DNA from 3 places in the Isoptericola sp. S6320L genome. Region 1 is predicted to be linked to each of the others. Evidence: predicted binding sites of a transcription regulator. Region 1 holds the regulator's gene; each other region holds the start of a gene.
The links. Region 1 encodes LexA, which represses DNA repair genes until DNA is damaged. Its sites were predicted from a motif close to TCGAACANNTGTTCGA; they were not measured.
Positions count from the first base shown of each region.

Region 2: MWU57_RS09495 (HNH endonuclease signature motif containing protein) is a predicted target of LexA. The motif match lies at 988-1,003, and genes of this name have one in related genera.
Region 3: uvrA (excinuclease ABC subunit UvrA) is a predicted target of LexA. The motif match lies at 5,802-5,817, and genes of this name have one in related genera.

Region 1 is NZ_JALKAT010000007.1:77,256-87,451, forward strand. Features, by position in the region: gene MWU57_RS06235 (PAC2 family protein) at 1-764, opposite strand, end outside; gene MWU57_RS06240 (response regulator) at 846-1,286, opposite strand; gene MWU57_RS06245 (ATP-binding protein) at 1,296-2,459, opposite strand; gene MWU57_RS06250 (PP2C family protein-serine/threonine phosphatase) at 2,456-3,799, opposite strand; gene MWU57_RS06255 (AAA family ATPase) at 3,943-6,204, shown strand; gene serA (phosphoglycerate dehydrogenase) at 6,247-7,485, shown strand; gene MWU57_RS06265 (DUF5302 domain-containing protein) at 7,563-7,745, opposite strand; gene nrdR (transcriptional regulator NrdR) at 7,794-8,309, opposite strand; gene MWU57_RS06275 (LysM peptidoglycan-binding domain-containing protein) at 8,400-8,777, opposite strand; gene lexA (transcriptional repressor LexA) at 9,010-9,780, shown strand; gene MWU57_RS06285 (L-lactate dehydrogenase) at 9,834-10,196, opposite strand, start outside.
Region 2 is NZ_JALKAT010000013.1:12,431-22,626, reverse strand. Features, by position in the region: gene MWU57_RS09495 (HNH endonuclease signature motif containing protein) at 1-968, opposite strand, end outside; gene MWU57_RS09490 (methylglyoxal synthase) at 1,104-1,550, shown strand; gene MWU57_RS09485 (hypothetical protein) at 1,687-2,379, shown strand; gene MWU57_RS09480 (spermidine synthase) at 2,459-3,169, shown strand; gene MWU57_RS09475 (NAD(P)/FAD-dependent oxidoreductase) at 3,156-4,604, opposite strand; gene hemE (uroporphyrinogen decarboxylase) at 4,601-5,716, opposite strand; gene MWU57_RS09465 (glutamyl-tRNA reductase) at 5,766-7,145, shown strand; gene MWU57_RS09460 (SHOCT domain-containing protein) at 7,260-7,634, shown strand; gene MWU57_RS09455 (Ppx/GppA family phosphatase) at 7,678-8,604, shown strand; gene MWU57_RS09450 (CoA transferase) at 8,606-9,832, opposite strand; gene MWU57_RS09445 (VOC family protein) at 9,960-10,196, shown strand, end outside.
Region 3 is NZ_JALKAT010000002.1:77,831-88,026, forward strand. Features, by position in the region: gene rapZ (RNase adapter RapZ) at 1-221, opposite strand, end outside; gene uvrC (excinuclease ABC subunit UvrC) at 218-2,239, opposite strand; gene MWU57_RS01880 (OsmC family protein) at 2,282-2,791, opposite strand; gene uvrA (excinuclease ABC subunit UvrA) at 2,809-5,772, opposite strand; gene MWU57_RS01890 (YciI family protein) at 5,887-6,183, shown strand; gene MWU57_RS01895 (hypothetical protein) at 6,211-6,834, opposite strand; gene MWU57_RS01900 (TerC family protein) at 6,880-7,923, opposite strand; gene MWU57_RS01905 (TerC family protein) at 7,920-8,924, opposite strand; gene MWU57_RS01910 (VOC family protein) at 9,122-9,550, opposite strand; gene uvrB (excinuclease ABC subunit UvrB) at 9,626-10,196, opposite strand, start outside.

The sequences.
Region 1 (10,196 bases):
TTCTCGGCGACGAGCTCGGCCACCTCGACCTGCGTCTCCGCCGCGGCCTCGGCGAGACCGTCCGTGCCGAGCGCCAGCCCGGTCGCCTTCTCCAGGTGCTGCAGGGCGACCACCGCAGCGGGGACGTAACGCGACTGCGCCAGGTAGTGCGGCACGTGGACCGTCACACCGAGCGCGTCGTGCTCGGTCTGCCCCAGCCGCAGCTCCAGGAGCGCGCCGAGCGAGCCGGGCACCCGCACCTGACCGAAGAACGAGGTGTAGTCCTCCACCAGTCCCTCGCGGGTGCCGTGCGCCGTCAGGGTCAGGGGGCGCGTGTGAGGGACGCCCATCGGGATCCCGTGGACCCCGACGGTCAGCGAGACGCCGAGCTCCTCGACGATCTCGCGCACGGCCGCGACCACGCGCTCCCACTGGACGTCCGGCTCGACACCGTGCAGCAGGAGGAAGCCTGCGCCGTCGTCGTCCGTCAGGTGGTCGACCACGAGGGACGGCTCGTCGTAGTCCGCCCACCGGTTGGCGTCGAACGTCATCGCCGGGCGCCTCGAGCGGTAGTCCACCAGGCGGTCGACGTCGAAGGTGATCAGCCGCGTGGCCGTGAACCGTTCGAGCAGGTGCGCGACGGTGATCTCGCCGGCCGACCCGGCGTCGACGAAGCCGCGCAGCGCGTGCACCAGGACCGGCGCGGCGTTCGCCGCGGGCTCGTCGCCCAACGTGCGCTCGACCGCCTCGTCGTCGACCTCATAGATCCCCTGCGGGTCCAGCACTCGTTCCTCCTCGTCTCGACCGCCACCATGCAGCAGCGTCCATCAGGGACAACCAGGCCGACCCCTCGGATCATCCCGGTCTCAGTGGCGCGGGAGCCGCACCACGGAGACGAAGAACTCGTCGATCTGCTGCACGACGTCGATGAACCGCTCGAAGTCGACCGGCTTGGTGACGTAGGCGTTGGCGTGCAGGGCGTACGAGCGCAGGACGTCCTCCTCCGCCTCCGACGTCGTCAGGACCACCACGGGGATGTGCTTGAGCACCGGGTCCTCCTTCACCAGCGCGAGGACCTCCCTGCCGTCCATGCGCGGCAGGTTGAGGTCGAGCAGGACGAGGTCGGGCCGCGGCGCCTCGGCGTACGCGCCCTCTCGGCGGAGGAACTCCATCGCGCTCACGCCGTCGGACACCACCGACAGATGGTTCGCGACCTTGTGCTCGGCGAACGCCTCACGGGTCATGAGGACGTCGCCGGGATCGTCCTCCACCAGGAGGACCTCGATACCGACCTGCTGCTCCGTCATCCCGCCACCCTAAGCGGACGCGGCGAGGGTCCACCGGATGGTCGTGCCCTGCGTGGCGTCCGGGTCGATCCAGACCCGACCGCCGTGGTGCTCGACCACACGCTTGACGAGCGCCAGCCCGATGCCGGTGCCGCTGTACACCTCCTTCGGGTGCAACCGCTGGAAGATCACGAAGACCCGCTCCGCGTACTGCGGGTCGATGCCGATCCCGTTGTCGCTGCAGGCGAGCTCCCAGCTCGCCCCGTCCTCGCCGCGACGTGCCGTGACGTGCACGCGAGGCGGGCGGTCCGGGTGGCGGAACTTCAACGCGTTGCCGACGACGTTGCGCAGGAGCATCGTCAGCAGGCCCTTCTCGCCCCGCACCACCGGCAGCGGGTCGTGGGTGACCTCGGCGCCCTCGTCCTCGATCCGCTGGGAGAGGTCGGCCAGCACCTGCCGCAGGACCGACTCCAGGTCGACGTCCTCGTGGGCCACCCCGCTGCGCCCCACCCGGGAAAAGCTCAGGAGGTCCTGGATGAGGCGCTGCATGCGGTGGGCACCGTCCACGGCGAACGCGATGTACTGGTCGGCCCTGTCGTCCAGCTGGCCGCCGTAGCGCTTCTGCAGCAGCTGGGTGAAGCTGGCCACCTTGCGCAGCGGCTCCTGCAGGTCGTGCGAGGCGACGTAGGCGAACTGCTCGAGATCGCGGTTCGAGCGCTCCAGCTCGCGGGCCTGCTCCTGGAGCCTGTCCTGGGCGTCCTCGGCCTCGGCGTGCGCCTCACGGGCCTCGGCGACCTGCTGGACCAGCTCGCGGCGCATGTTCTCGACGTCCCGGCTGAGAGCTGCTACCTCCCCGGCACCGACCCGGGGGATCTCGTGGTCGTGCTCTCCCGCGCTGGCCTTGCGCACCTCGGCCGCGAGGGTCCCGAGCGGCGCGGTCACGCCGCGCTGCACCGCCTGCCAGACCATCCAGCCGAGCACCACGGCCACGACGCCCAGCACTCCGACGACGACCAGCACGACCTCGTTCCAGCGCCGGGCGAGCTCGATCGCCTCGGCGTCGGCGCCGTCCGCGAGCAGCCGCAGCGACACGAGGACCGCGACGAACGCCACCACCAGCACCAGGAGCAGCACCACGCCGGCCCCGCGCAGCAGCCGGCGCAGGCCCGTCAGGACGGAGGGACGCTCGCTCACCAGCGGGCCCACTCGGCCGAGTCCGCCAGCGTCGACGATCGCTCCCCGACGACCTCGCTCGTACCGGTCCACCCGATCACGAGCATGGCGGCGTCGTCGACGAGCGGACCGCCGTGGACGGCGCGCACGCGGCGCAGGACCCGCTCGACGACCCCGACGAACCCCGACTCGTCGAGCTCCAGCTGCACGAGCCGGTGCAACCCGTCCACACCGATGCGTTCCGGCCCGCGACCGGCGGGCCTCCCCGGACCGCCGGGACCGGCGGGACCGGTGGGACCGCCGACCGGGTCCGCGACGGAGGCCTCGACGAGTCCGTCGGTGTACATGAGCACGGCGAAGGGACCGTCCACCTCCAGGCGCTGCGGGACCCAGCCGCCGTCGATCGGGATGCCGAGCGCGCGGCCGCGGGACGTCGGATCGACCTGGTCGCAGCGGACGGCGCCGACGGGTCCGGTGAGGAGCATCGGCGCGGGGTGCCCCGCGAGGTAGAGGTCGATCGCTCCGCGGTCGGCCGCGACCGCCACCTGGCACAGGGTCACGAACGTCTCCGGCCGGGACCGCTCGGTGACCAGGACGCGCTCCAGGTGGCCGAGCACGTCGACCGGCGGTGTGCCCGTCAGCACGAGGGTGCGCCAGGCCGTGCGGAGCGTCGCGCCGAGCGCGGCCTCGTCCGGCCCGTGCCCGGCCACGTCCCCGACCATCGACAGCACCGTGCCGTCGGCCATCTCGACGGAGTCGAAGAAGTCCCCGCCGAGCAGGCCGTTGCCCCCGGGCAGGTAGCCGACCATCACGGACACGGCGACGTCCTCGACGAGCGGCTTGGGCAGCAGGGCGCGTTCGAGCCGTGCCGTCTCCGCGGCCCGCACCTCGCTGCGGTACAGGGCCCGCTGCTGCGCCGCCGACCGCCGGCGCTGGAGCGCGTAGCGCAGCGAGCGCCCCAGCAGGTCAGGACCCGTCTCGCCCTTGACCAGGTAGTCGTCCGCACCCGCCGCGACGGCGCGCACGCCCTGGTCGATCCCGGCGTGGCCCGTCAGCACGACGAGGGCGGGCGGCACCGGGTGCCGCTCGGTCGAGCGGCGCAGGCGTTCCACCGCTCCGAGACCGACGGCGTCCGGCAGACCCAGGTCCACGATGAGGCAGTCCACCGCCGACTGGGCGAGCTCGTCGGCGGCCTGGGCCACCGACGTCGCCCGGCGCACCTCGATCTCGATCTCGGCGTCGGCGAGCAGCTCGGTCACGAGCAGGGCGTCACCGTCGTCGTCCTCCACGAGCAGCACCACGGTCGGCTCCGCCGACGCGCCGCCCTCGGACCCGGCGCGTCCCCCGTCGCCGCTGATCATGACCGTGATCCTATGCCGTCGCACCGGTCGGCGTCATCGCCCACGACCCGGCGCGTCGCCGGTCCGCCGCCCCGCGCGGCGCACTCGACCCGCCGCGCGTGGAATGATGGTCGGCCGCGGATCGAGGAGCATCGGGAGGACGTGTGGCGGGCAGGCACGAAGAGCTGGCGCGCGAGCAGGCGGTCGTGACCCGGCTGTACGACCGCCTCGACACGCTGCGCGCCGTCGCGCGCGAGCGCCTGGCGGACGTCCGTCGGGTGGGCCCCTCCGGCTCGCCCCAGAACCGGAGCGAGCGCGACGCGTTCGCCACGCTGTACGCGGACCGTGCGGCGCAGCTCGATGCCGTCGAGGACCGGCTCGCCTTCGGCCGCCTGGACCTCGACGACGGCGAGGTGCGGTACGTGGGACGGATCGGCCTCGCCGACGAGGAGCACCGGACCCTGCTCACGGACTGGCGGGCCCCGGCGGCACAGGCGTTCTACCGCGCGACGGCGGTGCACCCTGACGGGATCCGCCGTCGTCGGCACGTGGTCACCGCAGGGCGGACGGTCACCGGCTACGAGGACGAGGTGCTCGACCTCGACGCCGTCTCGGACGGCCTGGACGTGTCCTCGCTGTCCGGGGAGGGCGCGCTGCTCGCGTCGCTCGCCACCCGACGGACGGGCCGGATGGCCGACATCGTCGCGACGATCCAGGGCGAGCAGGACCGCATCGTCCGCGACGACCTCGGCGGCGCCCTCGTCGTCCAGGGCGGCCCGGGGACGGGCAAGACGGCGGTCGCGCTGCACCGTGCCGCCTACCTGCTCTATGCGCACCGACGGGTGCTGGAGCGTTCGGGCGTGCTGCTCGTGGGGCCCAGCCGCGCGTTCCTGCGCTACATCGACCAGGTGCTGCCCTCGCTCGGCGAGACCGGCGTGGTCTCGACGACCGTGTCCGAGCTGCTGCCGGGGCTGCGGGCCGAGGGTGTGGACGAGGGCCCGGTCGCCGAGATCAAGGGGCGGCTCCTGTGGCGGACGGCGATCCGCCGCGCCGTCCGGGCCCGCGAGCGGATCCCCGAGCGCGACGTGCCGGTGCGCGTCGACGGCGTCGACCTCGAGGTCCGACGGCGGGACGTGCGGGACGCGATCGCCCGCGCCCGGCGGACCCACAAGCCGCACAACGAGGCGCGGGCCACGTTCGTGCGCGAGATGCTGGCGCGGCTCATCGACCAGTACCGCGCACGGACCGACTCCGAGCTGTCCGACCACGACGTCGCCGTGCTGAACGAGGACCTGCGGGCCGACCGGGACGTCCGGGTGGCCATCAACCTCGCCTGGTTCCCGCTGACTCCCGAGAAGCTCGTCGCCGACCTGTGGGCCAAGCCGCACCGGCTCGCGGAGGCCGCACCCGAGCTGACCGCGCGGGAGCGGCAGCTGCTGCGCCGCTCGCCCGACGCGCCCTGGACGGAGTCCGACGTCCCGCTCCTCGACGAGGCGGCCGAGCTGCTCGGCGTCGACGACTCCCTGGCCAGGGCCGAGTCGCGCGCCGCGGAGGCGCAGCGCGCCGCCGAGCTGGAGTACGCCCGCTCCGTGCTCGAGTCCACCGGGGCCGGCGGCGGGCTGGTCGACGCCGAGACCCTCGCGGCGCGGTTCGCCGAGTCCGGTCCCGTGCTGACCACGGCCGAGCGCGCCGCAGCCGACCGTTCGTGGACCTACGGCCACGTCGTGGTCGACGAGGCGCAGGAGCTGAGCCCCATGGCGTGGCACGCGATCGTCCGCCGTGTCCCGTCCCGGTCCCTGACGATCGTCGGCGACGTCGCCCAGACCTCGTCCGCAGCGGGTGCGACGTCGTGGCCCGCGGCGCTCGACGCCGTCCTGCGGGACGGCTGGCGGCTGAGCGAGCTCACCGTCAGCTACCGGACGCCGGCCGCCGTCGCCGACTCCGCCCAGCGCGTGGCGACGGCGGCCGGGCTGCCGGTCTCCCCCCTGACCGCCGCCCGCGACCTCCCCGACGCCCTGCACGTCGAGCGGGTCGACGACCCGGTCGTGGCCGCGGCCGCGCGCGCGGCCGACCTCGCGCGCGAGCACGTCTCCCGCGACGGGTCGGGGCGGGTGGCCGTCATCGCCGCGCAGCAGTCGGTCCCGGCGCTGGGCGAGCGGGTGGCCGCTGCGCTCACCGACGCGCTGGGGCCGGCCGAGGCCTCACGGCTCGCCGCCCAGCGCCCCGAGGACGCCCAGGTCGTGGTCACCTCGCCCCGCGAGGCCAAGGGGCTCGAGTACGACGCCGTCGTGCTGGTCGAGCCGGCCGACGTCGCCGCCGGACCGGGGCGATGGGGGGACCTGTACGTGGCCATGACCCGCCCGACCCAGCAGCTCGTCGTGGTGCACGCCCGCCGCCTGCCCGACGGCCTGGTGGACGAAGGATGAGACGGGTTTGTGGGGCGGGGCGCGGTGGCGCACCATAGGTCCGTGCTGCGCGCCCTCCTCCTCGAGAACGTCCATCCTGCTGCCGTCGAGATCCTCCGCGATGCGGGGATCGAGGTCGAGACGCGCTCCGGCGCCCTCGACGAGGCCGAGCTGATCGAGACGCTCGCCGACTTCCAGATCCTCGGGATCCGCTCCAAGACCCAGGTCACCCGTCACGTCCTGGAGTCCGTCCCCGGCCTGCTGGCGGTCGGGACCTTCTCCATCGGGACGAACCAGATCGACCTCGACGCGGCGTCGTCGCACGGCGTCGCCGTGTTCAACGCCCCGTTCTCCAACACCCGCTCCGTCGTGGAGCTGGCGGTCGCGGAGATCATCGCCCTCACCCGTCGCCTCGCGGTGCGGGACAAGGCGCTGCACGACGGCGTCTGGGACAAGACGGCCGAAGGATCCCACGAGGTCCGCGGGCGCACCCTGGGCATCATCGGGTACGGCAACATCGGCTCCCAGCTGTCGGTGCTCGCCGAGAACCTGGGCATGAACGTGGTGTTCTACGACACGGCCGAGAAGCTCGCGCTCGGCAACGCGCGTCGCGTCGAGACGCTGGGCGAGCTGCTCGAGGTCGCCGACGCCGTGACGATCCACGTGGACGGGCGCGCCGGCAACGCCGGGATGTTCACCGGCGACATGTTCGCGCGGATGAAGCCGGGGTCGATCTTCCTCAACCTCTCCCGTGGCTTCGTCGTCGACGTCGAGTCCCTGCGCGAGCACATCCTGTCCGGACACCTCTCCGGCGCGGCCGTCGACGTCTTCCCGACCGAGCCGAAGAAGCGCGGCGACCACTTCGAGTCCCCGTTGCGCGGGCTGGACAACGTCATCCTCACGCCGCACGTCGGCGGATCGACGCTCGAGGCGCAAGAGTCGATCGGCCACTTCGTCGCGAAGAAGCTGCGCGACTACTTCCTGACGGCGTCGACGACCCTCTCGGTCAACCTGCCGAACCTGCAGCTCGAGCACACCGGCGTGGGGCGCATCGCCCTGCTGCACCGCAACGTGCCGGGGGTGCTCGCGGCCGTCAACCAGGTCTTCGCCGACCACGGTGCCAACATCGAGGCCCAGATGCTCGCCACCCGAGGCGACCTCGGGTACGTCGTCACGGACATCTCCGACGTCACCCAGCGCGGCGCCTCGAAGAAGCTCATGGCGATGGACACCACGGTGCGGCTGCGCATCCGCGACGCCTTCGAACGTCCGGAGTTCCCGCCCGGCCCGGCCGCCGGCTGACCGGCCGCCGCACCCGAGCACGACGGAGGGCCTGCACCAGCGCATGGTGCAGGCCCTCCGTCGTGCGGAGCGGCAGCTCAGCCGGACTTGCGCCGGAACATCGGCTGCACGGGACCCGAGGTCTCCGACCCGTGCACGGACCCGGTGTTGCGCTCGGAGTCCGACGTGCGGTGGCGGGCCGCGTTCTTCTTGTCGAGCGCCTCCTTGAACCGGGCCTTGGCCTCGTCACCGGGAGCGGTGGTCCTCTTGTCGTCTGTCATAGGGCTCAGCATGCGCCACCGGGCCTGCGAGCGCGAGGGGATTTCGGATCAGGTGTGCCCTGGGCTCGTCGACTCCGACGATTCACCCGGTGTCGCCCCGGAGCCGGCCTCGCGCTCGGCGCGTTCCGCACGCAGCGAGGTGATCGCGGCGTCGAAGTCGTCCAGCGAGTCGAACGACTGGTAGACCGACGCGAAACGCAGGTAGGCCACCTCGTCGAGCTCCCGCAGCGGCCCGAGGATCGCCAGCCCGATCTCGTAGGCGTCGATCTCCGCGCTGCCCGACCCACGCAACGTCTCCTCCACCCGCTGCGCCAGCAGGGCCAGGTCGTCGGCACTGACCGGCCGGCCCTGGCACGCCTTGCGCACCCCGGAGACGACCTTGTCCCGGCTGAACGGTTCCGTGGCGCCGGAGCGCTTGACGACGGACAGGCTGGCGGTCTCGATCGTGGTGAAGCGCCGCTGGCAGTTCGGGCACTGACGACGACGGCGGATCGACGATCCGTCGTCGGCGGTACGCGAGTCCACCACGCGCGAGTCGGCGTGTCGGCAGAACGGGCAGTGCATCCGGGGTCTCCTGCGGTCGAGGCCGGGCCCGTGCCCGGCTGCCCGACGAAAGTATGCGCCAGCCAGCCCTCGGTGCAACACCGGGTGCGGCTACTCGAGCGGCAGCACCAGCACCTGGCCCGCCCTGAGCTCGGCGCTGCCCAGGCCGTTCAGCTCCCGCAGGGCGGCGACGACGTCGCGCAGGTCCTCCCCCGGCTCCGCCACCGTCCGTGCGTACTGCCACAAGGTCTCCCCCGGAGCCACGGTCTCCAGCCGGACCTCCTGGGCCCGGTCGGGCGGGTTCGCGACGGCGAGGGCACCCCAGGCGACCGCCGGCACCGCCAGGAGCAGGGCCACGAGTCCGACGAGCACGCGGCGACCCCTCGCCGTGAGCCGTAGGCCGCCGAGCCCCAGCACGCCGGCCTCACCACGGCCGAACGGACCGGTGGGACCCGGGTCGGCCTGCGGAACCACTGCGATCGATGCCATTGCGTCGTCCTCTCCCTCGGACCTGTCCCGGACCGGTGTCAGCCGTCTGCGAGACGCTGCGCTCGAACGCCCGTCCGTAGAACGCCTGTTCGTCGAACACCTGTACCCATTGGTACCACGGCACACCGACACGCGTCGAGAGATCTCGAACAAACGTTTGATGTCCGGGGCGATCTGACCTACGCTGACGGGAGCGATGACAGGTTTGTCTGGTTCTTGACGGGAGAGACGCATGACGACGACACGCGAGACCGAAGGCGCCGGGTCCGGTTCGCACGACGGCACGCTCGCGTCCGTCTCCGAGATCTCCGCGGGCCCCGACCGGCTGACGCCGCGCCAGCGTCGGGTCCTGGACACGATCCGCGACTCGGTGGAGAGCCGGGGCTACCCGCCCACGATGCGGGAGATCGGTGAGGCGGTGGGCCTGGCCAGCCCCTCGTCGGTCAAGCACCAGCTCACCACGCTCGAGCGGAAGGGGTACCTGCGCCGCGACCCGAACCGGCCGCGGGCCATGGAGGTCGTCGACCCGGCCGCGGGTGGCGCCGCCGCGACCGTGGCCTCACCCGCCGAGGCGCCGGTCGCGCCGTTGCGTCCGCCGATGCCGGACGGCGCGGAGGACGCGACCCCGACCCCCTCCTACGTCCCGCTGGTCGGCCGCATCGCCGCCGGTGGCCCGATCCTGGCCGAGCAGGTCGTCGAGGACGTCTTCCCGCTCCCCCGCCAGCTGGTGGGCGACGGCGAGCTCTTCCTGCTCAAGGTGGCCGGGGACTCGATGATCGATGCCGCCATCTGTGACGGCGACTGGGTCGTGGTGCGCCGGCAGAACGTCGCGGAGCAGGGCGAGGTCGTCGCCGCGATGCTGGACGGAGAGGCCACGGTCAAGACGTTCAAGCAGTCCGGCGGGCACACCTGGTTGATGCCGCAGAACCCGGCCTACGACCCGATCTCCGGTGACGAGGCACAGGTCCTCGGCCGTGTCGTGGCGGTCCTGCGCAGCCTGTAGTCGGGGCGGCCTCGAGAGGACGCCGGGCTGCTGCGGCCGCGTCGCCGCGGCGGCTACAGGCCGAAGCGCTGCTGCACGGAACGCACGCTCGCCGCCGACGACCGCAGACCGGCCACCTCCTGCTCGGACAGCGGCGTGTCGACGACCGTCGTCGCACCGCGGGAATCCACCAGCGTCGGCAGGGAGAGGCACACGTCGCGGATGCCGTGGAAGTCCTCGATCCGGGTGGAGACGGGCATCACGCGGTGCTCGTCGTTCAGCACCGCCTCCACGATCCTGGTCGCGGCGAGGCCGACGGCGTAGTTCGTGGCACCCTTGCCCGCGATCACGCGATACGCCGACTCGACCACGTCGCGCGCGATCGACCTGCGGGCGTCGTCGTCGAGCGGCGGGCGGCCGGGCAGCGCCTCCCAGTC
Region 2 (10,196 bases), on a different contig from region 1:
AGGTCCGCGGGGATGTCGGCGACGCCGAGCAGGGTCAGGACCGGCACGGTCACCGTGACCTGCGGGCGGATGCTCCGCGCGATCGTCGCGATGCCCAGCACGGGGCGCGTGCGGGCCGTACCGGGGGCTGTCCCGGAGTCTCTACCGGGTGCCGTCGCGGGTACCGCGTCGCGGTCCAGGGTGCCGTCGTCGAGCAGCAGCGCGGCCAGGACGTCCGCGCGGCCCTGGGAGACGGTGAGGCTGTCGGTTTCCGCGTGGAGCGCCGTCGCGGTGCGGGTCAGCCGGTCGTACGCCGCATGGGCGAGGGTCACGGGCAGGTGCGCCGTGAGCCAGGCCATCCCGTCGCGGGCGTCGTCGAGGTAGACCGCCCGGTGCTCCGACGCCTTCGCGGACCGGACCTCGACCGGTTCGGGGTGGACGTTGTCGCGTGCGCGCCGCGTGCGGGCGTCCACCTGGGCCGGGGTGCTCGTGGCCAGCGCGGGGGCGACGGAGGACTCGACGCGCCGGGCGTCCGCCGGGTCGAGGTCGGCGAGGTGCCGGGCGAGGCGCGCCGCGTGCGCCCAGGAGCACCGGCCGGCGGCCAGCGCCGCGAACGACCGGGGTGCCTTGCGCCGCAGGGTCTGCGCCTGCTCGCAAAGGCTTCCGGCGGCGTGCTCGCCCAGGCGCAGCGTGGTCCCGACCTCGGCGACGACCGCCCGCCGCACCAGCTCCCGCCGGCGGGACGAGGAGGTCCGCCGCAGGGACGGGTCGTCGGTGTCGAGCACCGCCGACTCGGCGTCCTCGGCCAGGTCGGCGATGTCGGCCAGCAGCGCGGCCCGGCGGCCCTCCAGGGCGTTGATCTCGGCCTGGGCCGCGCTCAGGTCCGCCAACAGCTCGTCCAGGCGTGCGAGCGTCACGTCCCGGCCGGCGGGCCGCCGTCGGGCACCGGAATCTGCCCTGGTGCGGGTGTCGGCGGACCTCGTTGTCATGCACCGAGACTATCAGAAATCGAACACCCGTTCGAGTGTTGCGGAAGGCTGATCGCGCACTCGCTGCCGGTCCGCCCCGCGCGTGGAAGCATGAGGCAGACGGGTGCAGCGCGCGCCCGGGTGAGGAGCGCTCCCATGGACGCGGTTCAGCACAGCATCGCCCTGGTGGCCCACGACAACAAGAAGGTCGAGCTCCTGCGCTGGGCAGAGTTCAACCGGGGGACGCTCTCCGGGCACTCGCTCTGGGCCACGGGGACCACCGGGACGATGCTGGAGTTCGAGCTGGGCCTGCCGGTCCACCGGCTCCTGTCCGGACCGGTGGGCGGTGACCAGCAGATCGGCGCGAAGATCGCCGAGGGCTTCATCGACATGCTGATCTTCTTCTGGGACCCGCTCGAGGCGCAGCCTCACGACCCGGACGTCAAGGCGCTGCTCCGGCTCGCGGCGGTCTGGAACGTGCCCATGGCGTGCAACGTCGCGACGGCGGACATGATGATCTCCTCGCCGATGATGCGCGAGGACTACGCGGCGAGCCGGCCCGTGATCGGCGCGCGGCCCTGGGAGGGCGGCGCCGTCCCGTGACGTGCGGCCACCAGGCTTCATGAGACCTCTCTCACGGTGCTGCCACGGTGGCCTCATGGACCGTCCCTAGCGTGCGAGGCACGAGCCGCACAGCGCATCCCGCGCCCCGCGGCACTCTCACCGGGGAGCACCTGTGATGAAGAACAGGATCTTAGGGACGTTCGCCGCGCTGTGCCTGGCACTGGCGAGCGTCGGCATGGGAGCGGGCGCGGCGCACGCCGACGACGACGACCGGGTCAGCTGCACGGGGTACGCCTCGAAGAACGCGCAGTACCGGGTGACGCTCGCGGAGCGCGACGACGACCGGATGCGGGCGGCCATGCGGGTCGACGCCGCGAAGCCCGGCCAGCGGTGGACCGTCACGGTCTACCGCAACGGCAGCAAGGCCTACCGGATCACCGAGCGGGCGAACCGTCACGGGAACATCAGCGTCGCCAGGACCGTGCGCGGAGACGACGACGACCGGTTCCGGTTCGTCGCCGTCTCGAGCAGCGGCCAGCGGGCCGCGCGCACGGTCGAGCTCGACGACGATCTCGAGTGCCGCAGCGGCAAGGGCTCGAAGGGCAGCAGGTACGGCTACTCGGTCCAGGAGTCGGGCGACGACCGCGTGACGGCGCAGGTTCGTGTCAACGGCCCGACGAAGGGCGCCCGGTGGACCGCCACGTTCTACCGGGACGGCAGCAGGGTCGCCTCGACCACCTCGCGGGCGAACTCGTTCGGCAACGTCACCCTCGGCCGGACGTTCGGCGCGGACGACGACCGGGTCAAGGTGGTGGTGAGGTCCTCCACCGGCGAACGGATCTCGCGCACCGTCGACCTCGACGACTGACGGCCGTCCCGCACGCCTCGCTCCCGGCCGCCCTCGTGGCACGCCGGGGGCGGGGCGACGCCGCGTGAGACGCTGAGCCATGCCGCTGCGCTTCGAAGAGCTCGACTTCCAGACCACGCCGATGGGGGAGATCAGCCTGCGCCGCCGGTACGACCCGGCCGCGCAGCAGGACGTGTACGAGGTCCGGCTCGGCGACGAGTACCTCATGTCCAGCCTGTTCACGGTGGCGGAGCGCGAGCTCGCCACCCTCGCCCTCGCCCGGCTCGACGCACCCGCCGGCGGCCTGCGCGTCCTCGTCGGCGGCCTCGGGCTCGGCTACACGGCGCTCGCGGCGCTGGCCGACCCGCGCGTCGGGGACGTGACCGTCGTCGAGTACTCGGGGCCGGTCCTGGACTGGCACCGGCGCGAGCTGCTGCCGGAGGCCGCGGGGCTCGCCACCGACCCGCGCTGCCGGCTCGTCCAGGACGACTTCTTCCGCCGCGTCCGTGCCGAGCCCGAGGTCCGGTACGACGCGATCCTGCTGGACGTCGACCACAGCCCGCGTCACGTGCTCCACCCGAGCCACGCGGCGTTCTACGCCGCGGACGGGCTGCGGGCGATGTCCCGGCACCTGGCGGACGGGGGCCTCTTCGCCCTCTGGTCGGACGACCCTCCCGACGCCCCGTTCGAGGCCGTGCTCGGCCAGGTGTTCGCCGAGCATTCGGCGCACCCCGTCGACTTCCCCAACCCGATCACCGGTGGTCGCTCCAGCAACACGGTCTACCTGGCCCGCGGCGTCACAGCCCGTTGACCGCCGCCTGGGCGTGCGCCACGATCGCGGCCAGCCCCGTGCCGGCCACCCAGCCGCCCGTCACGGCGAGCCCGGGGACCTGCCCGACGGCGGCGCTCAGCGCCGTGACGTCGGCCCGGTAGGCGGGGGTCGGCGGCGGCAGGGCGCCGTCCCAGCGCTGCAGCAGGTGGTCCTGCACCCGGTCCGCCAGCGGCACGCCCAGGAGCACCGAGGCGTCCCGTGCGGCCTCGTCCGCGGTCGGGGGGACGGTCTCCTCGCCGAGACGCCCGTACGACAGCCGCAGCACGTGCATCCCCGCACCGGCCGCGCTCCGCACCCGGGCGGCGAGCCACGGCCACTTGGCGGTCGAGTGCGTCAGCGCCTTCGCGCGCACGTCCGCGCCGCCGGGAGCCACCAGCATCCCGGACCCGCGGGGCGCGGCGTCCAGCTCCGGGGCGTCCACGAGCAGCGTCGCGAGCCGCACGTCCGCCCCGGCCTCCGGGGCGGGGACGACGTCGGTCCACGGCGAGAGTAGCGGCCCGACGGCGGGTGTGGTCACCACGAGGCGCGGCGCCGTGACGGTGTGCAGCGACCCGCGGCCCCCGGCGACCCCCGCGGCCGTGGCGCGCGAGCGCACGACCCAGCCGCCGTCGTCGGCCCGCTCGATGCCCACGACCTCCTGGCCGAGCCGGAGCGCGGTGTGGATGGGACCGGTCGCGTCCGTGATCGGGGTGTCGGTCCAGATCTCGGCGCTCGCGGCGATCTGCCCGGCGAGCGCCTCGACGACCGCGTGCATCCCGCCGTCGATGCCGCGCACGGCCGAGCCGGCCGGGGCGGCGGCACGCAGCGCCGCGACGGCCCGGGTGAGGGACCCCTCGACGGCGAACCGGTCCTGGAGGCCGGGGGCGACGGACGCCACGGCGAGCCGGTCGAGCGGTGCTGAGTGCACGCCGGTGGCGACCGGGGCGACGAGCCGGTCGGTGGCCCGCGCGCCGAGCCGTGCGCGCACCAGCGTGCCGAGGTCGTCGGCGTCGGCGCCCACGAACCGGGGCAGGACGCGGTCGAGCGAGGCGCGCAGGACGCCGGGCCAGCCGATGGCACGGCGGACGTCGGGTGCCCACGGCACGGCCGGGATGCCGAGCACGCCGGCCCGGGGCAGTGGGAACGCGTGCCCGGCGGCGTACCCCCAGGCGGACAGGGGTGCGGGCTCGACGACGTCGAGGCCCAGCTCCTCCGCGAGCTCGGTGACGGCGGTGCCCCGGGCGGCGAAGGACTCGGCACCGAGGTCGACGGGGACGCGCGGCAGCGACTCGAACGCGCCGCCGCGCACCGGGCCGCCCAGCCGGGTCGACGACTCGAGCACCACCGTGCGCAGCCCGCGCTCGATGAGCGTGCGGGCGGCGACCAGCCCGCCGATCCCGCCGCCGACGACGACGGCGTCGACCTGCTGGCTCACAGCGAGTGGACGAGCTCGACCACGCGCGTGAGCACGGTCGGGTCGGTGGTCGGGGGCACGCCGTGGCCCAGGTTCACCACGTGGCCCGGCGCCCCGGCACCGCGGGCGACGACGTCGCGGACGTGCGCCTCCAGCGCCTCCCAGGGGGCGCCGAGGAGCGCCGGGTCGATGTTGCCCTGCACGGGGACGTCGCCGCCGAGGAGCTCCGTGGCCTCGTCGAGCGGGGTGCGGTAGTCGACCCCCACCGTCGGGTGGCTGATCCCGGCGTCGCGCAGCACGTCGCGCATCGCCGGGAGCAGGTGCCCCGTGGCGGTGCCGAAGTGGATGCCGGGAACCCCCAGCTCCGCCACGTGCCGCAGGGCACGGGTGGACGACGGCGCCACGTGCGCCGTGTAGTCGGCGAGGGACAGCGAACCCGCCCACGAGTCGAAGAGCTGCACGGCGCTGGCGCCGGCCAGGACCTGGGTGCGCAGGAACCGCCCGGTGAGGTCGGCGGTCCACGTGGTCAGCCGGCGCCAGGTCTCCGGGTCGGCGTGCATGAGCGTGCGCGCGGCCAGGTGGTCCCGCGAGGGCCGGCCCTCGACGAGGTAGGCGGCGAGCGTGAACGGCGCGCCGCCGAACCCGATGAGGGGCGTCGAGGCGGAGGCGTCGGACAGCCCGGCGACGGTGCGCTCCACGGCCTGGGCGATCGGCGCGAGGGTCTCGTCGTCGAGGTCGCGCGCGACGAGCTCGTCGATGTCGGCGGCCGTCCGGTAGGGGCGGTCCATGACCGGCCCGACGCCGGAGACGATCTCGACGTCGACGCCGGCCAGCTTGAGCGGCACCACGATGTCGCTGAAGAAGATCGCCGCGTCGACGCCGTGGCGGCGGACGGGCTGCAGCGTGATCTCGGCGGCGAGGTCCGGCCGCAGGCAGGACTCCAGCATCCCGACACCCTGTCGCACCTCGCGGTACTCGGGCAGGGACCGGCCGGCCTGCCGCATGAACCACACGGGCGTCCGTGCCGGGCGATCACCTCGCAGCGCGCTGACCAGCGGGGACGTGGTCGTGCGCCCGTCGGCGAGGGGGTGGGAGGCGGGCAGGTTGCTGACGTTCACCGTGGGGGATGTCACGGTCAACGATTCTGCCCCGTGGGGGCACAGATCATAAAGTGGGGGCACTGTGGTTCTCCTCTCCCTCACCGCGTCCCACCACGAGCTGGACCTCGACGCCCTCGAGCGTCTGTCCACCGGCTCGATGTCCGTGGGCCGTACCGTCGTGGGCACGTGCCGCCCCGTGCAGGGCACCGTGGTCATCTCGACCTGCAACCGGTTCGAGCTCTACCTGGACGTCGACGCCCCCCTCGACGGGGACACGGTCCGCCACGCCACGCGTCACGTCGCCGAGCTCGTCGCCGAGTCCTCGGGGGTGTCCACCGACGTCGCCGCGAGCTCGTTCACGGTGCGCACCGGGTCCGAGGTCACCGAGCACCTCTTCGCGGTGGCCGCCGGCCTGGACTCGATGGTGGTGGGCGAGCGGGAGATCGCCGGGCAGGTGAAGCGGGCGCTCGCGGAGTCCCGGGCCGACGGGACCACGTCCAAGACGCTGGAGCTGCTGTTCCAGACGGCGTCGCGCACGTCCAAGCAGGTCGGGCGGTCGACGGCGCTGGGCGGCGCCGGGCGCTCCCTGGTGGCGGTCGGGCTGGACCTGGCCGGCCGGTCGATGCGCCCGTACCCCGTGGCCCGCGCCGTCATCATCGGCACCGGTGCCTACGCGGGCGCCACCGTCGCGGCGTTGCGCGCCCGGGGGTGCGAGGACATCCGGGTGTACTCGCGGTCCGGGCGGGCGCAGGCGTTCGCGGCGTCGCACGGCACGGGCGCCGTCGGCGTCGACACCGAGTCGCTGGTGGAGGCGCTGGGCGACGCGGACGTCGTGGTGTCCTGCTCGGGGGCGCGGGGCGGCCGCCCTGGTCCGGCGGCGGACGCGGAGGCCTCGCTGGCCTACGTCCTCGACGCGGCCTCCGTGGCCCGTGCCCGGGAGCGCGCCGCCGCACGGGCGGGCGACGAGCCGGAGCCGGACGCCCTGGTGATCCTGGACCTGGCGCTGCACCGTGACGTGGAGCCGTCGGTGGCGGACGTCGAGGGCGTGCTGCTGTACGACCTGGCCTCGCTGACGGCGCACGCCCCGGCCACCGAGCGCGCCGTCGTCGACCAGGCCGGCCGGCTGGTGGCCCAGGCCGCCGCACGGTTCGAGGAGACCCGGCTGGGTCGCGCCGCGGACGCCGCCGTCGTCGGGCTGCTCGACGAGGCGGAGCGCCAGGTCGCCGTCGAGGTGGCGGCCGCCGTGGAACGGCTGGCCGGCGAGCTCGCGCCGCACGGGCAGGAGCCCACCGAGTCGGACCGGGACGAGATCGCCCGGGCGGTGCGCCGCCGCGCGCACGCCGCCCTGCACGGCCGCATCGTCGCGGCCCGCGCGACGGCCCTCGCCGAGGCACGGGCGGCGGAGGCCGCCGTCGTCGCGGCGGCCGAGCGGACGCTTCGCGCCGTTCCGGCGACCGATTGAACCTTTGTCGGGTTATATCGGGCCGTTCTCCGCGTTCGTGGGTAGCGTGATCGCCGAGGGGTCGCGGCTGCGGTCCCCGCGGGATCTCACCTCGGACGCGGAAGGACATTCACGATGGATGACTTTTGGAGCTATGTCTGGTTCCTCCTCTGGATCTTCCTCTTCATGGCGTACCTCATCGTCCTGTTCCAGATCCTCACGGACCTGTTCCGGGACCATCAGCTGAACGGCTGGTGGAAGGCGCTCTGGGTCGTCCTGCTGATCTTCGTCCCCATGATCACGGCGCTGGTGTACCTCATCGCGCGCGGGCGCGGCATGGCCGAGCGCAACATGGCGGCCGCGAAGGACGCCAAGGCGGCCACCGACGACTACATCAAGACGGTCGCCGGCTCGCCCGCCGACCACATCGCGTCGGCGAAGAAGCTGCTCGACGACGGCACGATCACCCCGCAGGAGTTCGAGGCGCTCAAGGCCAAGGCGCTGGCCTGAACCGACGGTCCGTGCGGTGCCGTCGACCGGTAGTTTGAGCGCCATGCGACTCGGCGTGATCGACATCGGCTCCAACACCGTGCACCTGCTCGTCATGGACGCGCGAGCGGGTGCACGGCCGGTGCCGCAGGCCAGCCACAAGACCACCGTGCGCCTGATGCGGTACGTCGAGCCCGACGGCTCGATCTCCAAGGCGGGCGTCAAGGAGCTGCGCAAGGCCGTCGAGGCGGCGGCGGCCGAGGGCGCCGAGCACGGCATCGAGCAGACGATGGCGCTGGCGACCTCCGCGCTGCGCGAGGCGACCAACGGCGCCGAGGTGCTGGCCGACCTGGAGAAGCGCGCGGGCGTGCCCATCGAGGTGCTCGCCGGCGACGAGGAGGCGCGGCTGACCTTCCTGGCGGCGCGCCGCTGGTACGGCTGGGGCGCCGGCCGGCTCCTGCTGCTCGACATCGGCGGCGGCTCCCTCGAGATCGCCACCGGCGTGGACGAGGCCCCGGACGTCGCCCTGTCCGTGCCGCTCGGTGCCGGCCGCATGACCCGGCGCTTCCTCCTCGACGCCGACCCGCCGAAGCCCGACGACGTGGAGACGCTGCGCGAGCACGCGCGCTCGGTGCTGCGCGACGCCGTCGGCCCCGTCGCGAAGGCCCCGGCGCCCGACCACGCCGTGGCCACCTCCAAGACGTTCCGCTCCCTGGCCCGGCTGGCCGGGATGCCTCGCCAGGTCATGGGAACCGGCGAGCGCTGGCGGATGCGCCACGACCACCTGGCCGACTGGGAGCCACGCCTGGCGAAGCTGTCCTCGGCGGACCGCACCGTGCTGCCCGGGATCGGTCCGGGCCGGGCGCTGCAGATCGTGGCGGGCGCTGTCGTCGCGCAGGAGGCGATGGCCGCCCTCGGCGTCGACGAGGTGGAGATCTGCCCGTGGGCCCTGCGCGAGGGCGCGATCCTGCAGCGGCTCGACCACCTCTGACTCACCAGCGGGGCGGGTCGCCGCCCCAGGGCCGCGCCGGTGCGGCGTAGTCGTCCACGGGCAGCGCCGGGCGCGCGGACCGCACGCGGCCGTGGGTGACGGTGGTGCCCGACGGCGGCAGCGCGGCCGGCGGGTGGTCCGGCTCCCGGCCGGGCGCGTCGAGGAGCCAGGCGGCCGTGCGGGCCAGGGAGGTCGCCACGTCCCGGCCGGCGCCGTCCCGGGCGCGCTCGACGAGGGCGTCGAGCACCCCCGCGGCGAGGAGGTAGCCGGTGGCGTGGTCGAGGGCCTGTGCGGGCAGCGCGCCCGGGGTGACGCCGTCGGCGGACTCGAGCAGTGCGATGCCGCTCGCGGCCTGCACGATCGAGTCGAACCCGCGGCGGCCCGCCCACGGGCCGGCCGGCCCCCAGGCCGAGACGCGGGCGTGCACCGCACCGGGCGGCAGCCGCAGCCCGTGGGCCTCGATCGCGCCGGGACGGTATCCGGTCACCAGCACGTCCGCGGCGTCGAGGAGCTCCTGGGCGCGGGCGTGGTCGTCCTGGCGGCGCAGGTCGAGGAGCGTCGACCGCTTGCCCTGCCCGGTGTCGAGGTGCTGGGCGGCGATCTCGGCCGGCTCGGGCGGGTCCACGCGCAGCACGTCCGCGCCGAGCAGCGCCAGGGTCCGGGTCCCGACGGGTCCCGCGATGACCCGGGTGAGGTCCAGCACCCGCGCACCCGCCAGGGGAGCAGCCGCCCGCCGGGCCGGTCGTCCGTCGGCGCGTGCCGTCGCCGCGACGAGGGGGCCGACGGCGGCGGCCCGGCCGGGTGCGCTCGCCCGCCACCCGCTCTCGCTCCGCACCCGGACCGCGACCGCCCCGGCGTCGGCCGCCGCGTCCTCGACGTCCTGGGCGGAGGCCTGCGCGAGGTGGTCGGCGAGGTCGTCGCGCGAGGCGTCGTCGGGCAGGTCGAGGATCCGCAGCAGCCGGGCGCGGTGGTGCGGGTAGTTGGCGTGGGTGCGGACCCAGCCGTCGGCCGTCGCGAAGAACCCGGAGTGGGGGGCGAACCCGGCCCAGGGTTCGCCGTCGAGGCGCAGCAGGCGGTCGGAGGCGAAGGACGCCGCCACGCGCGCCGGGTCGAGCGGGGCGTCCACCAGCGGCCCGCGCACCCCGGCGCGGCGCGCGGCGGAGCGCAGCGCCTCGAGCGCGGTGCGGGCGAGGTCGGCGACGGGCAGCGTCGCGGCGAGCCACGGCATGCCCCGACCGTATGCCACGGGATTTCACCCGTCCCGGTGGGCGAGCCGGGTGGATCCTGGGAGAGGCGGCGCCCTCATGCCACGGGCCCTCGGCCCCCGGGACCGCCGTGGCGCGAAGGAGTGCCTCATGGTCAGCACGCAGCGAGGTTTCGGCAGCTTCTCGGTCGACGACGTGGACGCCGCACGGCGGTTCTACGAGGACGTCCTCGGGATGCGGGTCACGGGCGACCGCGGGTTCCTCGCCCTGCACCTCGACAGCGGGACCACGTTCATGGTGTACCCGAAGGAGGACCACGTCCCCGCGAGCTTCACGGTGCTGCACCTCGCGGTCGACGACGTCGACGAGGTGGTGGACGAGCTGGGC
Region 3 (10,196 bases), on a different contig from region 1:
GCCTTGGTCATCAGGTCGACGAGCGGGACGATCATCAGCGGAGGGAGGTTGTCCACCACGAACCAGTCGAGGTCCTCCAGGACTCCGGCCGCCCGGGTGCGGCCGGCACCGGACATGCCCGTGATGATGAGCACCTCGGGGTCGGAACGGTCAGGTGCGGGCGTGGCGGCCTCGATCGCGGCGATGCCCTGCGGGACGGTGATGGGCGACGGTTCGCTCATGGGTCAAGCATGCCAGCCCGCGGACCCTGCACGGTGCCGCCCTGGCCGACGGCGTCGCTCTTGGCGAGCGCGTCGGCCACCGCCTGGGCGGTGCGTGCGCCCATGCCCTTGACCTCGGCGATCTCCTCCACGCTCGCCGCACGCAGCCGCTTCACCGAGCCGAACCGGGCGAGCAGCGCCTGCTGGCGTGCCGGGCCGAGGCCCGGGACGTCGTCGAGCACGGACGAGACCATGCCCTTGCTGCGGCGACGACGGTGCTGGGCGATGGCGAACCGGTGCGCCTCGTCCCGGACCCGCTGCAGCAGGTACAGGCCCTGGGAGGCGCGCTGCAGGATGACGGGATAGTCCTCGCCGGGCATCCACACCTCCTCCAGCCGCTTCGCCAGCCCGCACAGCGCGACGTCGGTCACCCCGAGCTCCGCGAGCGCCCGGGCGGCCGCCGCGACCTGTGGTGGGCCACCGTCCACGACGACGAGGTGCGGCGGGTAGGCGAAGCGCCGACGTTCCTCCGGGTCCACCTCCGAGGCGACCTCGCCGTTCGTCCCGAGCTCGCCGCTGGCGTGCCGGTCGCTGAGGTAGCGCTTGAAGCGGCGGGTGATGACCTCGTACATGGCTGCCGTGTCGTCCGCCGCGCCGTCGCCGTCCGGCCCGCGGACCGAGAACGACCGGTACTCGCTCTTGCGCGGCAGCCCGTCCTCGAACACGACCATCGACGCCGACTGGTAGGTGCCCTGGGTGTGCGAGACGTCGTAGCACTCGATCCGCAGCGGGGCCTCGTCGAGCCCGAGCGCCTCCTGGAGCTCGGCCAGCGCCTGGCTGCGGGTCGTGAGGTCGCCGGCGCGCCGCGTCCGGTGCAGCGCGAGCGCCTGCTCGGCGTTCTTGCGGACGGTCTCGGCGAGCTCGCGCTTGTCGCCGCGCTGCGGCACCCGGACGTCGACCCGGGCTCCCCGCAGACCGGCCAGCCAGGCCGTGACCTGCTCGAGGTCCGCGGGGAGGACGGGCACGAGCACCTCCCGGGGCACGGCGTCGCGCGCCACGGCCCGTGCCTCACGCTCGGACGCGTCGGGGTCGCGCGCGTCGTCGACCGCTCCGTAGACCTGCTGGAGCAGGTGCTCCACCAGCTCGGCGTCCGTGGCGTCCTCGACCTTCTCGACCACCCAGCCGCGCTGACCCCGGATCCGGCCGCCGCGGACGTGGAACACCTGGACCGCCGCCTCCAGCTCGTCGCCGACCATGGCGAAGACGTCGGCGTCGGTCGCGTCGGAGAGCACGACGGCGTTCTTCTCCGTCACGCGCCGCAGGGCCGCCAGGTCGTCGCGCAGCCGGGCCGCCTGCTCGTACTCGAGGTTCGCGGCGGCGTCGGACATCTCCTGCTCGAGCCGGCGCACGAAGCGGGCCGTGTCGCCCGCCATGAAGTCGCACAGGTCACGCGCCAGGTCGTGGTGGTCCTCAGGGCTGATCCGCCCGACGCAGGGCGCGGCGCACTTGTCGATGTAGCCGAGCAGGCACGGGCGGCCCGACTGCTGCGCCCGCCGGTACACCCCGGCCGAGCAGGTCCGCACCGGGAAGACCCGCAGCAGGAGGTCGAGCGTCTCGCGGATCGCCCACGCGTGACCGTAGGGACCGAAGTAGCGCGTGCCGGGGCGCTTCGCCCCGCGCATCACCTGCGCCCGAGGAATCTCGTCACCCATCGTGACCGCGAGGTAGGGATACGACTTGTCGTCGCGGTACTTGACGTTGAACCGGGGGTCGTACTCCTTGATCCAGGAGTACTCCAGGGCGAGGGCCTCCACCTCCGTGCCGACGACCGTCCACTCGACCGAGGCGGCCGTGGTGACCATCTGCTGCGTGCGGTGGTGCAGGTTGGCGACGTCCTGGAAGTAGCTGGACAGCCGCTGACGCAGGTTCTTCGCCTTGCCGACGTAGATCACGCGGCCGTGGGCGTCACGGAACCGGTACACGCCCGGCGAGGTCGGGATCTCTCCCGGCCGAGGTCGATATGTCGCAGGGTCGGCCATGGGCCCCAGGTTAGGTCAGGGCACCGACATCGCGGGAACCGCTCAGGCGGCGGCGTCCGCCAGGTGCAGCGGTGCCGGCTCGACGAGCACGCTGAAGTTGACGCTCCGGGACAGGAAGCACAGGGCGTGCGCACGGTGGTGCAGAGCCTCGACGTGCTCGTCGGTGGCCCGCTCCCCCGGTTCCACGACCACCCGCGGCCGCAGCGTCACGTCCGTGAACTGGCCCTCGCCACGAGCCTCGACCCGCATCGTCCCGGTCGCGTCGTCGGTGTACTCCCGCACCGCGAGCCCGCTCTCGGCCGCCAGGTGCAGGAACCACAGCATGTGGCACTGCGACAGGCTGGCCACGAACAGGTCCTCGGGGCTGAAGCGGTCCGGGTCGCCGCGGAAGCTCGGGTCCGCCGATCCGGGCAGCACCGGGCGACCGGGCAGCACGACGTCGTGGTCGCGTGTGTACGCGGTGTACGACGACGTCACCGCGTCGGCGCCGCCCGGCACGACCTCGGCAGCGGGCCAACGGACGGCGACGGAGTACTCGTGGTGGGCTCCCATGGCCACACCGTAGAGGCTCAGGCGGCGTCGCGCTTGGTGGCTCGCGCCTTCTTGGTGCTCTTGCGTCCGGTGGGTGCCGGCGAGGCGGTGGCCGATGCCGCCGGCGGCTCGACGGGAACGTCCGGGTGCGCCGCGAGCACCTCGGCGAGGTACCGCCCCGTGTGGCTCGCCTCGACCTCGGCGACCTGCTCGGGCGTGCCCTGCGCCACGACCATGCCGCCGCCCGAGCCGCCCTCCGGCCCCATGTCGACCACCCAGTCGGCGCTCTTGATGACGTCGAGGTTGTGCTCGATCACGAGCACCGTGTTGCCCTTGTCCGCCAGCGACTGCAGGACGCCCAGCAGCTTGCGGATGTCCTCGAAGTGCAGACCTGTCGTGGGCTCGTCCAGCACGTACACGGTGCGGCCCGTCGACCGCTTCTGCAGCTCGCTCGCGAGCTTGACCCGCTGCGCCTCGCCCCCGGAGAGGGTCGGCGCCGGCTGCCCGAGGCGCACGTACCCGAGCCCGACGTCCACCAGCGTGGACAGGTGCCGCGAGATCGCGGGGAACGCCGCGAAGAACTCGGCGGCCTCCTCGATGGGCATGGCGAGCACGTCGGCGACCGTCTTGCCCTTGAAGTGGACCTCGAGCGTCTCGCGGTTGTACCGCGCGCCGTGGCACACCTCGCACGGCACGTAGACGTCCGGGAGGAAGTTCATCTCGATCTTCAGCGTGCCGTCGCCCGAGCAGGCCTCGCACCGGCCGCCCTTGACGTTGAAGGAGAACCGGCCCGGCCCGTAGCCACGGACCTTGGCCTCCTCCGTCTCGGCGAAGATCTTGCGCACCCGGTCCCACACCCCCGTGTAGGTCGCGGGGTTCGAGCGGGGCGTCCGGCCGATCGGCCCCTGGTCGACGTGCACGACCTTGTCCAGCTGCTCGGTGCCGGTCACGCGCGTGTGCCGCCCGGGGACCTGCCGGGCACCGTTGAGCTCGTTGGCCAGCACCGTGTGCAGGATCGAGTTCACGAGGGTCGACTTGCCGGAGCCCGAGACGCCCGTGACCGCCGTGAGCACCCCCAGCGGGAACGACACGTCGATGTCGCGCAGGTTGTTCTCCCGCGCACCCACCACGGAGACCTGGCGCGCGGGGTCCACCCCGCGGCGCGCGGCGGGCAGCGCGATGCTCCGCCGGCCGGACAGGTAGGCACCCGTCATCGAGCCCTCCGACTCCAGCAGCCCCGCGTAGTCGCCGGAGTGCACCACCGCGCCGCCGTGCTCGCCCGCGCCGGGCCCGACGTCGACGATCCAGTCCGCCGCGCGGATCGTGTCCTCGTCGTGCTCGACGACGATCAAGGTGTTGCCGAGGTCACGGAGCCGGGTGAGGGTGTCGATGAGTCGGCGGTTGTCGCGCTGGTGCAGGCCGATGCTGGGCTCGTCGAGCACGTACAGGACGCCCACCAGGCCCGAGCCGATCTGGGTCGCCAGGCGGATGCGCTGCGCCTCCCCGCCCGACAGCGTCCCCGCCGCCCGCTCCAGGGTCAGGTAGTGCAGCCCGACGTCGAGCAGGAAGCCGAGCCGCGCGTGGATCTCCTTGAGCACCTCGCCCGCGATCGCCGTCTCGCGCGCACCGAGCTCGAGCGCGTCCAGGTACTCCTTGGCGTCGCCGATCGGCAGCCGGCACACGTCCCAGATCGACTTCGAGCCCACCTTGACCGCGAGGACCTCCGGCTTGAGGCGCGCGCCGTGGCACTCCGGGCACGGGACCTCACGCATGTAGGCCTCGTACCGCTCCTTGGACCAGTCCGACTCGGTCTCGGCGTGCCGGCGCTCGATGAAGGTCACCGCGCCCTCGAACCCCGTCGAGTACTGGCGTTCGCGGCCCCACCGGTTGCGGTACTTCACGTGCACCTGGTGGTTGCGCCCGTGCAGGACGGCGTCCCGAGCCCGCTGCGGCAACGCTCGCCACGGGACGTCCATCGAGAACTTCATCTCCTCGGCGAGCGCCCCGAGGACGCGCTCGAAGTACTCGGAGGAGGTCTGCGACCACGGTGCGACCGCGCCCTCGCGCAGCGTCCGCTCGTGGTCCGGCACGATCAGCTCGGGGTCGACCTCCAGGCGGAAGCCGATGCCGGTGCACTCCGGGCACGCGCCGTACGGCGCGTTGAACGAGAAGGTCCGCGGCTCGATCTCGTCGAGGCTCAGCGGGTGGTCGTTGGGGCAGGAACGCTTCTCGGAGTACTTCAGCAGACCGGGCAGTCCGTTCTCCTCACCGGCGTCGTCGGTGACGTCGACCAGGTCGATCATCACCAGTCCACCCGCCAGTCCCAGCGCCGTCTCCACGGAGTCGGTCAGCCTGCGCTGCACGCCGTCACGCGCGACCAACCGGTCGACGACCACCTCGATGTCGTGCTTGACCTTCTTCTCCAGCGCGGGCGGGCTGCTGAGCTGGACGACGTCACCGTCGACCCGCGCCCGGGAGAAACCCTGCGTCTGCAGCTCGGCGAAGAGTTCGGCGTACTCGCCCTTGCGCCCGCGCACCACCGGTGCGAGCACCTGGTACCGGGTGCCCTCCGGCAGGTCGAGGATCTTGTCCACGATCTGCTGCGGCGTCTGCGCCTGGACCGGCTCGTCGCACACCGGGCAGTGCTGGGTGCCGGCGCGCGAGAAGAGCAGGCGGAGGTAGTCGTAGACCTCGGTGATCGTGCCGACCGTGGAACGCGGGTTGCGGTTGGTCGACTTCTGGTCGATCGAGACCGCGGGGCTCAGCCCCTCGATGAAGTCGACGTCCGGCTTGTCCATCTGGCCGAGGAACTGGCGGGCGTAGGCGGACAGCGACTCGACGTAGCGCCGCTGGCCCTCGGCGAAGATGGTGTCGAAGGCGAGCGACGACTTTCCCGAGCCGCTCAGACCGGTGAAGACGATGAGCGAGTCCCGCGGCAGGTCGAGGTCGACGTTGCGCAGGTTGTGCTCGCGGGCACCGGAGACGACGAGGCGATTGCTCACCGCAGCATCCTACGGCCCACCACCGACATTCGTACAGGTGTTCCATGTCACGTCCTCGTGGTGGTACGGCGGACACCTCGGCCGCCGACCGTCCCGGGATGCTTGGATGGCGCCATGAACGTCTATGCCGTCACCTACGTCTACGCACCGGGCAGCGCCTCCGCTCGGGACCGCGTCCGCCCTGCGCACCGTGACCACCTGCAGGCGCTGTGCGCCGAGGGGGCCGTGCTGGTCTCGGGGCCCCTGCCCGCCACGGACCAGGAGCCGGACGGCGCCCTCATCGTCGTGCGCGCCCCGTCGGCGACGGCGGCGACGGAGCTGCTCGACACCGACCCGTTCCGCCGCGAGGGGCTCGTCGCCGCGGTCGGCGTGCGTGCGTGGGTGCCCGTCATCGGCGGGTTCGCGGCCTGACGCTCACGACCGCGGGCGCCTGCACGCTCAACGGCGCGCGGCGGACCTCGTGGCGTAGTAGTCCGAGGAGGCGCGCTGCCACATCAGCGCGACGGTCGTGACGACGAGGCCCACCTGCAGGACTCCCAGCACCGCCTGGGGCGTCGCGCCGGCCTGAGCCAGGCCGGACACGTAGTTGACGACGTACACCGCGGCAAGGACCGTGCCCAGCACGCGGGCCCACGGCCTGCCCTGCCGGTTCTTGACCGCCATCCAGGCCCAGAGGCCGGCAGAGATCGCTCCGCCGGCGACGAGCCCCACCACGATCATGCCCTCCAGCATGGCCAGGAACTCCGGCGTGGCCAGCTCCTGCATCCCCTGGGCGGCGAGCTCCTGTGCCACCAGCGTGTTCACCGTGTCGACCATGAAATACGCGACGACGGCACCGAGCAGGCTCAGCACCGCGCCGACCCACATCAGCGAGACGGCGATGCGCAGGGGGCGCGGGGGACCTTCCGGCGCGGGGTGCTCGGACCAGGGAGACGGCGACGGGGCGCCGGACCCGGCCGACGGCAGGTACCGGCCGTACGCCGGCAGGGGCCTGCCGTCGGCCGGCGGCGGTCCGTCCGCACCCTCGGGCGGCGGCTGGTGCAGGCTCGAGCTGTCGGACACGGTGGGCTCCTCTTCGGCGACGACGGCCCAGTATGCCGCACCAGGTCAGTGCAGGTCTCGCCCGCCGTCGTCGGGCGACGCCGCCGAGGCCACCTCGACCGGGACCTGCGCAGGGACCGTCGGGGTCCGTCGGGTCCTGATCAGGCTGGCCACCGTCGCGACGGCGAGCGAGCCGACGATGACGAGCAGCGACAGCCAGATCGGCACCTCGGGCACCCACTCGATCGGCTGCCCGCCGTTGACGAAGGGCAACGTGTTGCCGTGCATGGCCTCCATGATCAGCTTCACCCCGATGAAGCCCAGGATCACCGAGAGCGCCACGGGCAGGTAGACGAGCCGCTCCAGGAGCCCGCCGAGCAGGAAGTAGAGCTGACGCAGGCCCATGAGCGCGAAGACGTTCGTGGTGAAGACGATGAACGGGTCCTTCGTCAGACCGAAGATCGCCGGGATCGAGTCCAGGGCGAACAGCAGGTCGGTGGTGCCGATCGCGACGAACACGACGAGCATCGGGGTCCACAGACGCCTGCCGTCGACGACCGTGCGGACCTTGGCGCCGTCGTAGGCGTCCGCGACCGGCAGGACCCGGCGCAGGAGACGGATCGCGACGTTCTCCTTGTACTCCTCGTCGTCGTCGCCGGCCAGCAGCTTGACGGCCGTGTAGAGCAGGAACGCCCCGAACAGGTAGAAGACGGCCAGGAACTCCGCGATCAGCGCGGCGCCCGCGAGGATGAAGCCCGCCCTGAGCACGAGCGCGATGATGATGCCCACCATCAGCACCTTCTGCTGGTGCTCCCGCGGCACCGCGAACCGCGACATGATGATGACGAAGATGAACAGGTTGTCGATGCTGAGCGAGTACTCGGTCAGCCAGCCGGCGTAGAACTCGCCTGCCGGTGCGGCGCCTCCGACGGCCAGCACGACGAGGCCGAAGACGACCGCCAGGCTCACGTAGACCGCGACCCAGATGCCGCTCTCCTTCATCGACGGCACGTGCGGCCGGCGCCCGACGATCGCCAGGTCTGCGACCAGCAGCAGCGCGATCGCGGCGAGCGCCACGACCTCGAACAGCACCGGCAGCTCGTGGGTCATTCGTCACCCTTCGCGGCCGCGACGCCGACGCGCTGGTCGCGGCGCGTCTTCGCCAGGGACGCGACGGTGGTGACGGCGAGCACCACCACGATGAACGTCAGCGAGTAGCTCGTGGGGATCTCGGGGATCGCCTCGACGTGCTGGCCGCCGTTGACGAACGGGAGCTCGTTGGTGTGCAGGGCGTGGATGATCAGCTTCACGCCGATGAAGCCGAGGATCGCGGCCAGCCCGTAGTTGAGGAACACGAGCCGGTCCAGCAGACCGTCGACGAGGAAGTAGAGCTGGCGCAGGCCGAGCAGCGAGAAGGCGTTGGCCGCGAAGACGAGGAACGTCTCCTGGGTCAGCCCGAAGATCGCCGGGATCGAGTCGACGGCGAAGAGCAGGTCGGCGCTGCCGATGGCGACCATCACGATGAGCATCGGCGTGATGTACCGCTTGCCGTCGATGCGGACGGTCATCCGGTGGTCGACGTAGTCGTCGGTCGTGCGGAACACTCGCCGGGTCAGCCGCAGCACGGCGTTCTCGGTGAACTCCTCGTCGTGCGAGGTGCCGGCACGGGCCTGGGCGATCGCGGTCCACACGAGGAACGCGCCGAACACGTAGAAGATCCAGGCGAAGTTCGCGATGAGCGCCGCCCCGGCGAGGATGAAGACGGTCCGCAGCACGAGCGCGATCGTGATGCCGATCAGGAGCACGCGCTGCTGGTGCTCCCGCGGCACGCGGAAGCTCGTCATGATCAGCACGAAGACGAAGAGGTTGTCGACGCTCAGCGACTTCTCGGTGATGTAGCCGGCGAAGTACTCACCGCCGTACTGGCTTCCCCAGCCCGCGAACACTATCGCCCCGAACGCGACGGCCACCGCCACGTAGGCGAGCGACCACCATGCCGACTCCTTCAGGGTCGGCGCGTGCGGCGTGCGCACGTGACCGAGGTAGTCGACGGCGAGCATCGCGAGGATCGCGGCGATCGTGACGAGCCAGACCCAGACGGGGACATCCATGACAGATCCTTCCGGTACGCAGGACGAGGCACCGGAGGTCTCTCTCACCCGTCGTTCCGGGTGGGTGAGACCGAACCGGCACCGACGCCGGTCGTACTGACGGCCTCACCACTTGGGAGATACTCCCCTCCAACGATCGACCAGCATACGGCACGAGGCCGGTTCGGTCGCCGGCACGCCACGCTGCCGACGGCCGCTCACTGGAGGCAGAACTCGTTGCCCTCCGGGTCCTGCATGACGATCCAGACGTCCCCGAGCTCGGCGCCCTCGGTGAGGACCGTCGCACCCAGGGCGGTGAGCCGCTCGGCCTCGGCCTGCAGCACCACGAGGCGCTCGTGATCCGCCCGTCCTCCGCTGACGTTCAGGTCGAGATGCACCCGGTTCTTGCCCATCTTGGGCTCCGGCACCTGCTGGATGAAGATCCGCGGACCCACGCCGGCCGGGTCGCTCACGGCGTTCTTGCTGTTCCACCGCTCCGGCGGCACGCCCCATGCCGTCAGAGCCTCCTCCCACGTGGCGAACCCGGCCGGGGGCGCGTCCCGCTCGTAGCCCAGCGCGGCACACCAGAACTCACCGAGCGCTCTCGGGTCGGCTGCGTCGAAGGTCACCTGAAAGGTCGTCGCCATGTTGAGCTCCTCCGGTCCGGTGGGTGGGCGGGCGGCCCGGGGTCCGGGGCGCGGGCACGCCCCGGGCCCCCGGCGTCAGCCCGTGGCCGCCCGCATCTGGCGCAGCTCCTTCTTGAGCCCGCCGATCTCGTCGCGCAGGCGTGCCGCCACCTCGAACTGCAGCTCGGCGGCGGCGGCGTGCATCTGGTCGCTGAGCTCCTGGATCAGCTCGGCGAGCTCGTCGCCCGCCAGCCCGGCCAGGCGGTTGCCCGACGTCGAGGCCTCCTTCGGCGATCCGGGCACGGGCGCCTTGCCGCGGCTGTCCCCTGCTGCCCGGCGGTAGCCTCCCGCCAGCAGCTCGGCCGTGTCGATGTCCTCCCGGGCCAGCATGTCCGTGACGTCCGCGATCCGCTTGCGCAACGGCTGGGGGTCGATCCCCCGCTCGGCGTTGTAGGCCTTCTGCTTCTCCCGACGTCGGTCGGTCTCGTCGAGCGCGAACCGCATCGCCGGGGTGATCTTGTCGGCGTACATGTGCACCTGACCGGTGACGTTGCGGGCGGCGCGGCCGATCGTCTGGATCAGGGAGCGCTCGGAGCGCAGGAAGCCCTCCTTGTCGGCGTCGAGGATCGCCACCAGCGAGACCTCCGGCAGGTCCAGGCCCTCGCGC